Regions from separate parts of the Kineococcus halophytocola genome, predicted to be linked through region 1. Evidence: riboswitches for the same ligand, from Rfam matches in the RefSeq annotation. Region 1 holds a riboswitch; the other holds the start of a gene.

Region 1 (5,382 bases):
CGGCGCGGGATCGACCTGACCGTCCTCAACCGCGGCTCCGGTCGTCGCCCGCTGCCGGAAGGGGTGAAGACCCTGACGGCCGACGGCCGCGACCCCGCCGCCGTGCGGGACGCGGTGGGGGACGAGACCTTCGACGTCGTCGTCGACTTCGTCGCCTTCACCCCCGAGCACGTCACCGCGGACGTGGAGCAGTTCCGCGGCTGCACGGGGCAGTTCGTGTTCATCTCCAGCGCCAGCGCCTACGCCAAACCGGTGGAACGCCTGCCCATCACCGAGTCCACGCCGCTGCGCAACCCGTTCTGGCGGTACTCGCGCGACAAGATCGCCTGCGAGGACCTGCTGGTCCGGGAACGGCGGGAGAACGGGTTCCCGGCGGTGATCGTGCGACCCAGCCACACCTACGACCGCACGATGGTCCCCCTCGACGACGGCTGGACGGCGATCGACCGGATGCGGCGCGGTGAACCCGTCGTCGTGCACGGGGACGGGACCTCCACGTGGGTGCTCACCCACCACACCGACTTCGCGCGGGGTTTCGTCCCGCTGCTGGGCGAACCCGCCGTGACGGGGGAGGCCGTGCACATCACCTCCGACGAGGTGCTGACGTGGGACGGCATCGCCCGGCGGCTGGCGAGCGCGGCCGGGGTGAGCGACCCCCGGATCGTGCACGTCCCCAGCGACGTGATCGCCCGCGAGGCCCCCGACCGCGGGCCGGGGCTGCTCGGGGACAAGGCCCACTCGGTGGTCTTCGACAACACCACGCTCAAGCGGTTCGTCCCCGGTTTCGCGGCCACGACGAGTTTCGCGCAGGGGGCGCGGGAGATCGTGGCCCACTACGACGCCCACCCGGACCTGCAGGTCGTCGACCCCGACGTCGACGCCCGGCAGGACCGGCTGGTAGAGCGGTTCGGCTGAGGATCAGCCCTTGAACGCGTCCTTGATGTGCTCACCGCGCTGCTTGAGGTCGGCCGAGGCCTGGTCCTTCTGACCCTCGGCGCGCAGCTCGTCGTCGCCCTTGGCCCCGCCGGTGGCCTCCTTGGCGCGGCCCGCGACGTCCTGGGCGGCGTTCTTGATCTTGTCCGTGGCGCTCATGGCGATCCTCCCGTTCGACCGGCGTTTCCGGTGCGGTCCCATCGCAGCACCGCTGCGGGGGGACCGCACCCGGAGACGACGCCTCAGGAGTACTTCTCGACCGCCCCGTCCTCGCCCGGGCCCAGCCCGGGCGGCAGTTCACCGAAGCTGTTGCGGTACCAGACCGCGGCCTGCCGCTCGACGAGCAGCCGCGTGATGCCGATGACGGCGCCGGAGGCCAGCGCCCACAGGACCGCCTCCTTCCACGCCACGTCGGGGTCCTCCGGGTTGTCCGGCGGCGGCGACTTCGTCACCGAGACCCAGACCTTCTTCGTGAGGCGCCTCGCGACCGCGGTCGCGAGGAGGCCGGCCCCGGGGCCGGCGAACTTCCAGACGATCGAGCTCATGCCCGGAACCCTGCCCTACAGCAGACCCAGGAGCCAGCCCAGGACCGGTGTCAGCGCGGCGGCGCTGCCGGCCAGGACCGCCAGCACGACCACCAGCGTCATGAGCTTCACCGCCCGCGACGGCCCACCGTCCGGTCCCCGCATCATCCGCAGCACCGGGCCATCCTCCCCTCCCGTCCCGCCGACCCGCCGGGGTACCCTCGCTGCACAACGACAGGGGAGCGCCGTGGGGCGCTGAGAGTGCGGGTTTCCGCAGACCCTCGAACCTGATCCGGTTCAGACCGGCGTAGGGAGTCGGGACGTCCTCGACGCGTGGCCACCGTGGTCGCGCGTCCCCCTCCTGGGACCAGGAGGAACCTCGATGAGCACCACGCTCAGCCGTTCGCGCGCCGCCCACCGCTGGCGCACCGTCGACCTGCTCACCGCCGCCGTCCTCGGCGTCGCCTTCGGCGTCGTGTTCTGGGGCTGGGGCATCCTCTACACGGCCCTGAGCCCGCTGTTCGCCGCGGTCCCGTTCGTGCAGAGCATCCTGTCCGGGGTGTGGCTGCTGCCCGCCGTCGTCGCCGCGCTCGTCGTCCGCCGGCCCGGGGCCGCCCTGCTCGCGGAGATGACGGCCGCCTCGGTCGAAGCGCTCATGGGCAGCCACTGGTCCACCGGCGTCCTGGTCTCCGGGGCCATCCAGGGGATCGGGGTCGAACTCGCCGTGGCGCTGTTCGCCTGGCGGCGCCGGGGCCCCGGGGTCGCCGTGCTCGGCGGGGTCCTGGCGGCCGTCCTGGAGGGGGTGTACGAGCTGTTCGCCTACTACGCCGGGGCCTGGGCGCTCGGCTTCCAGGTCCTGTACGTGGCGTGCTTCGCCGTCTCCGGGGCCCTCGTGGCGGGTCTGGGCGGCTGGGCCCTCGTCCGGGCGCTCGCCCGCACCGGCGCGCTCTCGGCGTTCCCCGCCGGGCGCGAGCAGCGCGGCTGAGCGGCGCCGTGCCCCACCTCGCCCTGCGCGGGCTGACCGTCACCACCGCGGGCGGGCGCACCCTGGTCCGCGACGTCGACCTCGACGTCGCGGCCGGTGAGCGGGTCCTGCTCGCCGGCCCCAGCGGCGCGGGCAAGTCGACCGTGCTGCGGGCCCTGGCCGGGCTGCTGGAGGAGGACGTGGAGGCCGAGGGGGACGTCCGCCTCGACGGCCGGCCCGCGGTGCCGGGCGAGGTCGGGCTCCTGGTGCAGGACCCGCTGGACGCCCTGGTGGCCCCCACGGCGGGCCGGGACACGGCCTTCGGCCCGGAGAACGCCGGCCTGGACCGGCCGCGCACCTGGCGGCAGGTGGCCCGCGCGCACGCCGCCGCGCGGTACACCGCCGGCCGCGACCGGGAGGTGCGCACGCTGTCGGGGGGTGAGCGGCAGCGGCTCGCCCTCGCCGGGACGCTGGCCGCCGACCCGGCCGTCCTGCTGCTGGACGAACCCACCTCCATGCTCGACGCCGCCACGGCCGCCGTCGTGCGCTCGGCCGTCCTGGACGCGGCCGGGGACGCGCGCGGCCTGCTCGTCGTCGACCACGACGTCGCCGGCTGGGCCCCGCACGTCGACCGCGTCGTCGTCCTCGGCGCCCACGGCGGGGTCGTGCACGACGCCCCGGTGCGCCAGTCCCGCCCCGCCCCGGCCGGGACCGGCGACCTGTGGTGGCCGGGGGTCCCGGCCCCGGCACCGCTGGAGGTCCCCGCCGGCCTGCTGACCCCCGCACTGGCCCCCGCACCGACCCCGGGCACCGGGGACGGGGAGGTGCTGCGCGGGCGGGGACTGGGGCTCGTCCGCACCCGCCGCGGCCTGCGGCCCCGCCCCCCGGCCACCGTCCTGGCCGGGGTGGACCTCACCCTCACGGCCGGTGCGCTCACCCCCGTCACCGGCGGCAGCGGAGCGGGCAAGTCCAGCCTGCTGTCCCTGCTGGCCGGGCTCGCCGCCCCCACCTCCGGCACGCTGCTGGCCGCACCGGCGCTCGCGGGCCGCCGGGGGCGGCGCGCCCCGCACACCTGGACCTCCCGGGAGCTGGCCGCCCGGGTGGGCTGGGTGCCGCAGTTCCCCGAGCACACCTTCGTCGCGGCGACCGTGCGGGCCGAGGTCGCCGTCACGGCCTCGGTCCTGGGCCGCGACCCCGGCCGCGGGGAGGAGCTGCTGGAGGTGCTGGGCCTGGCCGCGCACGCCGACGCGAACCCCTTCCGGCTCTCGGGCGGGGAGCAGCGCCGGCTGGCCCTGGCCGGTGCCCTGGCCGCCGGGCCCGCCCTCGTCGTGGCCGACGAGCCGACCGTGGGGCAGGACCGCTCGACGTGGGCCGTGGTCGCCGGGCTGCTGGCCGCGGCCGCCCGCGACGGGGCCGCCGTCGCCGTCGGCACCCACGACGCCCGGCTGCTCGACGCGCTGCGGCACCACGGCACCACCCCGGTCCACCTCAGCGGTGGCGTCCGGGCGCAGGTGGCGGCGTGAGGCCCCGGGGAGCGGCCCCGGGGGCCGGTGACGTCCACACCTCTGTGCACAGCACTGTGGACGAACCTGTGGGAACCGCCGCGCGGGCTGTGGACGACGGGCTGGACGACGGGCTGGACGACGGGCTGGGCGCGGGGGTGGGCGCGGGGGTGGACGCGGGGGTCCCGCCCACCGCCGCGCAACGGCGCAGCGCCGGCCGCGGTCCCCTCGTGCGGCACTGCGGACCGCTGCCCCTGCTCGCGGTGGCCCTGCTCTGCGCCCTCGGGGCCTTCGCCGTCCAGAGCTGGTGGCAGGCCGCCGGAGCCCTCGCCGTGCAGGGGCTCTGCCTGCCCCTGGTCGTCGGTGACGTGCGCGCGGCGCTGCGGCGGCTGCTGCCGCTGGCGCTGGCGGCGCTGTCGGTGGGGTGGTCGGTCGTCCTGGCCGGGGACGACCCCGACCCCCTGTGGGCGGCGCTCACCGCCGCCCTGCGCCTGCTCGTCCTCGTCCTGCCCGGCGCCCTCCTGCTCGGCTGGCTGGACCCCACCGAGGCGGGCGACCACCTCGCCCAGCGCCTGCGCGTGCCGGGCCGGGTCGTCGTCGCGGTCGTCGTCGCCCTCGGGCGCCTCGACGCGCTGGCCGACTCCTGGGACCAGGTCGCCGCGGCCCGGCGCGTCCGCGGCCTCGGTCCCGGCCGCGGCCCGGCCGGCCGGGTCCGCTGGGCCGCCTCGACGTCGTTCGGGCTGCTCGTCGACGCCGTCCGCGGCGCCGGGCGCGTCTCGCTGGCGATGGACGCGCGCGGGTTCGCCGGGGACGGGGCCGACCGGCGCACCTGGGCGCTGCCCGCGCCGTGGCGCCGGGCCGACACCGTCCTCCTGCTCGGCGGGACCGCGGTCGCGGCGCTGCCCGCGCTGCTGCGGGTGGGGGGTGCGTTCCTCACGTCCACGACCTGACGGCTGACCTACCGGCCGGCCCCGGCGACCGGCAGGCTCCCCGCAGGGCCCGTGCCGTGCGGGTGCCGCTCGGGGGAGGGCGTCGTGGCGGGCAGGAGGACACCGGTGCCGGAGCGCGCCTCCGGCGCGCCCGCGCCGGTCGTGGTGCCGGGGGACCGGCAGGGGCCTCCTCCCGCGGTGGCGGCGCTCGGCGTCCACGTGCGGTCCGGGCCCTCCCGGCCGCCGGACGGCCCACCCACCACGGACGCCACCACCGGTACAGCACCGGCCGTCCTGCTCGACGGCGTCGACCTCGACGTCCACCGCGGCGAGGTCCTCGCCGTCGTGGGACGGCGCGGGGCGGGCACCTCCACGCTGCTGTCCGTCCTGTCCGGGCGCACCCGCCCGAGCGCCGGCACCGTCCGCGTCCTGGGGCGCGACCCGGGGACCGGCACCGACGACGCCCTGGCCACGCTGCCCTCCCAGGCGGCCCTGTTCGACCACCTCACCGTCGAGGAGACCCTGTCGCT
Region 2 (5,382 bases), on a different contig from region 1:
GCGGTCCTCCGGTCTGACCCCGGTCCTGCAGGGGGAGGCCTCCGCCGGCGCGGGGGAGGTCAAGCTCGCGCTGATGGCGCCCTCGGACATGCCGCCGGCCCTGGCCGCGGGCCAGGTGGCCGGCTTCACCGTCGCCGAACCGTTCAACGCCGCCGCCGAGGTCCAGGGCATCGGCAAGGTCCTGCGCTTCACCGGCGACGTGTGGAAGGACCACGCCTGCTGCGTGACGGTCGTGCACCAGCGCCTGCTGGACGAGCGGCCCGCGGCGGCCGCCGCCGCCGTCCAGGCGCTCGTCGCCGCCCAGCGCCGGCTGCGCGACCGGCGGGAGGGCGCGGCCCGGACCCTGTCCGACGGCGGCTACCTGCCCCAGCCGCTGGCCGCGCTGGAGCGGACGCTCGCCACCGGCCCGGACGCCGCCTACGTCCGGGACGGGGCGATCCAGCACCCGGGGTGGCAGCAGCGCCGCATCGGCTTTCAGCCCTACCCCTACCCCTCGTACACCGCGCAGCTCGTGCGCGCGATGAAGGAGACCGCCGTGGTCGGCGACACCGCCTGGCTCGAGGCCGTGGACCCGGACGGCGTCCACGGGCAGCTGGTGCGCGAGGACCTGGTCCTGCGCGCCATCCGGTCCAGCGGCGGTTTCGACGCCTTCGGGTCCGCCGGTCCCGTGCGCACCGAGGTCGTGCTGCCGTGAGCACCCGGCACTCCCGGGACCGGCCGCGCCCCCGCGCGGTGCCGGCCGCCGCCGCGCGCGGGCCCGCACCGCTGGCGCGCCCGGCGGCCGTGCTCGCCGCCGTCCTCGCGTGGTGGCTGGTGTGCGACGTCCTCGCCCGCGACAACGCCGTGCTCGGCCGGATGGGCCCCGGGCCGACCGCCGTGGCGGTGTGGGACCTGCTCCAGGAGCGGTCCACCGCCGTGAACGCCGCGGCCAGCCTGCGGCGCCTGCTGACCGGCCTGGCGCTGGCCGCCGTCGCCGGCGTCCCCCTGGGCCTGCTCCTGGGCTCGCGCCGCCTGCTCGAGCACGCCACCGCCCCGATCGTCGCGGTGCTCCGCACGACCTCACCGCTCGCCTGGGCCCCGCTGGCCATCGTCCTGCTCGGCGTCGGCGACGCCCCGGTCGCCGCCCTCGTCGCCCTCGCCGCGATCTGGCCGATGACCCTCACCACGGCCCACGCGGTCCGCGGCCTGGACCCGGCCGCCCTGCAGGTCGTCCGCTCGCTCGGCGCTAGCCGGGTCGAGGTGCTCGGCACGGTCGTGGTGCCCGCCCTGCGCCCGCACGTGCTCGCCGCCCTGCGCCTGGCGCTGGGGATCGGCTGGGTCGTCCTGGTGCCCGCGGAGATGCTCGGCGTCGACTCCGGCCTCGGGTACGCCGTCCTGAACGCCCGGGACCAGCTCGACTACCCGCGACTGGCCGCCACCATCGTGCTCATCGGCGCGACCGGTTTCCTCCTCGACCGGCTCCTGCAGCCGCCGACCCGCACCGGCGGGGGTCGCTGACCGTCCCGGGAACCGGACCGGAGCGGGGTCAGCCCAGCTCGGCGGTGGTCCGGCGCCGCCCGGCCTTCACCGGCACGAGGGCGATGACGATCCCGGCCACCGCGAGCACGCCGTGCGCCGTGGTGATCGGCCAGGCCAGGTTCAGCGGGGTGTCCCCGGAACCGTTGCTGGAGGCGCCCCAGGTGAACAGCCCGGCGAACGCGAGGAACACGAGGATCCCGTACCCGCGGGCGCGGCGGCGCCCCGTGCGGGCCAGGATCCCCAGCACCCCCAGGAGGAGGTGCACGGCGCTGGAGGCCGGGTTCACCGACATCCCGATCACCTGCTGCTCCTCCGTGCCGCCGGTCCAGTCGGTGAGACCGGAGACGGCGAACCCCGCCACGGCGAAGACCACGAGCACGATCCCGAGGAGGAGGGACAGGTGCTGACCCGCCGTCGTGCGCGGGTGCACCGACAGGTCCGATCCCGACAGGTTCAGGCTCATGTCGAGGCGCTACCCCGCGGGGCCGGCCGCAAACCGCCGTGTAGCGTTCAGCGCGACACGGGGTGCTGCGCGCGGATCGCGCAGCTGAGATCACACCCGTCGCACCTGATTCAGGTAATGCTGACGAAGGGATGTCGCGGCATGCCCGCCGTTTCCACGACCGTTTCCACGACCGGTTCCACGCCGGTGTCCGCCCAGGACGTCGCCCGCGCCCGTGAGGCCGTCGCCCACGGGGCGCCGCTGGTGCAGTGCCTCACCAACTCGGTGGTCCAGACGATCACCGCCAACGCCCTCCTCGCCGTCGGGGCCGCCCCCGCGATGGTCGACAACGTCCACGAGTCGGCCGAGTTCGCCGCCGTCGCCTCCGCGGTCCTCGTCAACGTCGGGACCCTCGACGAGACGAAGGCGCGGGCGATGGCGCTGGCGGCGGCGTCGGCCCGCGAGCACGGGCGGCCCTGGGTCCTGGACCCGGTGGCCGTGGGCGGGCTGGAGTTCCGCACCCGGGTGGCCCGGGACCTGCTCACCCACGCCCCGACCGTGGTGCGCGGCAACGCCTCGGAGGTCCTCGGCCTGGCCGGGGCGGGCGCCGGCGGCCGTGGCGTGGACAGCACCGACGGGGCCGAGGACGCGCTCGAGGCCGCCCGCGGCCTCAGCGCCCGCACCGGCGGGGTCGTCGCCGTCTCCGGGCCCGTCGACGTCCTCGTCCACGGCGAGCGGACGGTCCGCGTCTCCGGCGGGCACGCCCTGCTGACCCGCACGACGGGGGCCGGGTGCTCCCTCGGGGCGCTCGTGGCCGCCTACGCCGCCGCCGAGCCCGACCCGCTGGTGGCCGCCGCCGCCGCGCACCTGCACGTCGCGGTCGCGGCCGAACGCGCCGCGGCGCGGGCCGGCCGGCCGGGGTCGTTCGCCACCGCGTGGATCGACGAGCTCGACGCCGTCGGCCCGCAGGACCTGCGCGACGGCGCCGGGCGCCTGGCGTGAGGGCCCCCTTCCGGCCCACCCTCTACCTCGTCACCGACACCGCCCAGTGCGGTGACCGCGGCGTCCCGGCCGTCGTCCGCGCAGCCGTCGCCGGTGGCGTCGACGCCGTCCAGGTCCGGGCCAAGGAGGGCACCGACCGCGAGCGCCTGGCCCTCGTCGTCGCCGTGCGGGAGGCGTTGCGCGGCACGGGCGTCCCGCTGCTGGTGAACGACGCCGTGGACGTCGCGCTCGTCGCCGGGGCCGACGGCGTGCACCTGGGGCAGGGCGACCTGCCGGCTGAGCAGGTGCGCCGGATCGCCCCGGACCTGCTCCTGGGGCTGTCGGTCTCCACGCCGGAGCAGGCCGCGGCGGTGGACCCGGCGGTCGTGGACCACCTCGGGGTGGGGCCGGTGCGGGAGACCACGACGAAGCCGGACGCGGCCGCGGCCCTCGGCGCGGCCGGGGTGGCGGCGGTCGTCGCGGCGGCCCCGGTGCCGTGCGTGGCGATCGGCGGGATCCACCCGGACAACCTGGACTCCTTGCGCGGCACCGGGATCACCGGGTTCTGCGTCGTGTCGGAGATCTGCGGGGCGGGCGACCCGGAGCGGGCGGCGCGGGACCTGCGGGCGCAGTGGGAGCGGTGAGCGCGCCGGTCGCGCTGACGATCGCGGGCAGCGACTCCGGGGGCGGGGCCGGGATCCAGGCCGACCTCAAGACGTTCGCGGCGCACGGGGTGTTCGGGACGAGCGTGCTGACGGCGCTGACGGCGCAGAACACCCGCGGGGTCCACGGGGTGCACGTGGTCCCCGCCGCGTTCGTCACCGCCCAGCTCGACGCCGTGCTGGCCGACATCGCGGTGCACGCCACGAAGATCGGGATGCTCGCCGGGGCGCCGGTCGTGGCCGCCGTCGCCGCGGCCGTGCGCCGCGGGGGGCTGGGGCCCGTCGTGCTGGACCCGGTGATGGTCGCCACCAGCGGGGACCGGCTGCTGGACGCCGAGGCCGTCGCGGCCGTGCGCGAGGACCTGCTGCCGGCCGCCGACCTCGTCACGCCCAACGTCCCGGAGGCGGCCGTCCTGCTCGGCGCCGCGCCCGCGACCGACCTCGACGGCGCGCGGGCGCAGGCCCGGGAGCTGTTCTCCCGCACGGGAACCGCGGTGCTGCTCAAGGGCGGGCACCTCACCGGTCCGCAGAGCGTGGACGTCCTCGTCGGCCCGGACGGGGAGACGCTGCTGCGCCGCCCGCGCGTCGACACCACGGCCACCCACGGCACGGGCTGCACGCTGTCCGCGGCCCTGGCCGCCCGGGCCGCGCTGCACCCCGGGGCCGGCTGGGCCGAGCTGGCCGGCCCGGCCCGGGACTACCTGCAGTCGGCCCTGCTCGCCGGCCGGTCCCTCGGGATCGGGTCCGGGCACGGACCCCTCGACCACGCCTTCGCCCTGCGGGAGCCCTCGTGACGACCACCCCGTCCTCCACCGCCGCCGCGTCCTTCACCGCCACCGCGTGGGAGCGGACCGCCGCCGTGCGCGGGGCCGTGGAACGCTGCGCGTTCCTGGCCGAGCTGGCCGACGGCACCCTCGCCCCGGCCGTCTTCCGGCACTACCTGGAGCAGGACGCCCTGTACCTGCAGGGCTACGCGCGGGCGCTGGCGCTGCTGGCCGCCCGGGCCCCGGACGCGGGCGCGGCGGGGTTCTGGGCGAGGTCGGCGCACGGCGCGGCCGTGGTGGAGGCCTCGCTGCACGGGGACCTGCTGGACGGCGGGCTGCTGCCGCCCGGTGACGGCGGCGTCCCCGTCGCCTCCCCGACCACGCTGGGGTACGTCTCCCACCTCGTCGCGACGGCGGCGACCGCGCCCTACGCGGTGGGCGCGGCCGCGGTCCTGCCGTGCTTCTGGGTCTACGCCGACGCCGGCCGCCGGCTCGCCGCCCGCGCCGGGCTCGTGGAGGGGCACCCCTTCGCCCGCTGGGTCGCCGCCTACGACGACCCCGCCTTCCACACCGCGACCGCGACGGCCCGCGACCTCGTCGATGCCGCGGCCCGGCCGGAGCTGGCGGAGGCCATGCACGAGGCGTTCGCCGTGGCCACCCGCTACGAGTGGATGTTCTGGGAGAGCGCGCACCGGCGCGAGGGGTGGCCCCCGCTCGGGGGCTGAGGCCACCCGGGGCGGGTGCGAGAATCGGTCCCGATGACCACCGCACTCCCGGGCCTCGCTCCGACCCCCGCCACCACCGCCCGGGACCCGTTGCTCGACGGGTTGCGGACCGTCGCCCTGGCCCGGGTGCTGCTGTGGCACGCCCTGGCCTGGGCGTGGCTGTCCTGGGTCTTCCCCGCCATGCCGGTGATGTTCTTCCTCGCCGGGTCGCTCCTGGCGACGAGCCTGGGACGCGGCGGTCGGGGGGTGTGGTGGCGGACGACCCTGCGCCGGGCCCGCCGGCTGCTCGT

What was found. Region 1 has a riboswitch for thiamine pyrophosphate ahead of AB2L27_RS09055 (ECF transporter S component). Riboswitches for the same ligand answer to the same signal wherever they lie in the genome.
Region 2: another riboswitch for thiamine pyrophosphate. It lies ahead of thiM (hydroxyethylthiazole kinase); the one in region 1 lies ahead of AB2L27_RS09055 (ECF transporter S component).

The regions. Positions count from the first base shown of each region.
Region 1 is NZ_JBGFTU010000008.1:175,005-180,386, forward strand. It holds gene AB2L27_RS09035 (SDR family oxidoreductase) at 1-915, shown strand, start outside; gene AB2L27_RS09040 (CsbD family protein) at 919-1,092, opposite strand; gene AB2L27_RS09045 (DUF4235 domain-containing protein) at 1,176-1,478, opposite strand; gene AB2L27_RS09050 (hypothetical protein) at 1,494-1,634, opposite strand; TPP riboswitch at 1,684-1,788, shown strand; gene AB2L27_RS09055 (ECF transporter S component) at 1,840-2,442, shown strand; gene AB2L27_RS09060 (ATP-binding cassette domain-containing protein) at 2,451-3,944, shown strand; gene AB2L27_RS09065 (energy-coupling factor transporter transmembrane component T) at 4,034-4,873, shown strand; gene AB2L27_RS09070 (ATP-binding cassette domain-containing protein) at 4,979-5,382, shown strand, end outside.
Region 2 is NZ_JBGFTU010000011.1:116,721-122,102, reverse strand. It holds gene AB2L27_RS11440 (ABC transporter substrate-binding protein) at 1-694, shown strand, start outside; gene AB2L27_RS11435 (ABC transporter permease) at 691-1,497, shown strand; gene AB2L27_RS11430 (DUF4383 domain-containing protein) at 1,526-1,981, opposite strand; TPP riboswitch at 2,030-2,130, shown strand; gene thiM (hydroxyethylthiazole kinase) at 2,123-2,962, shown strand; gene thiE (thiamine phosphate synthase) at 2,959-3,585, shown strand; gene thiD (bifunctional hydroxymethylpyrimidine kinase/phosphomethylpyrimidine kinase) at 3,582-4,397, shown strand; gene AB2L27_RS11410 (TenA family protein) at 4,394-5,092, shown strand; gene AB2L27_RS11405 (serine hydrolase) at 5,126-5,382, shown strand, end outside.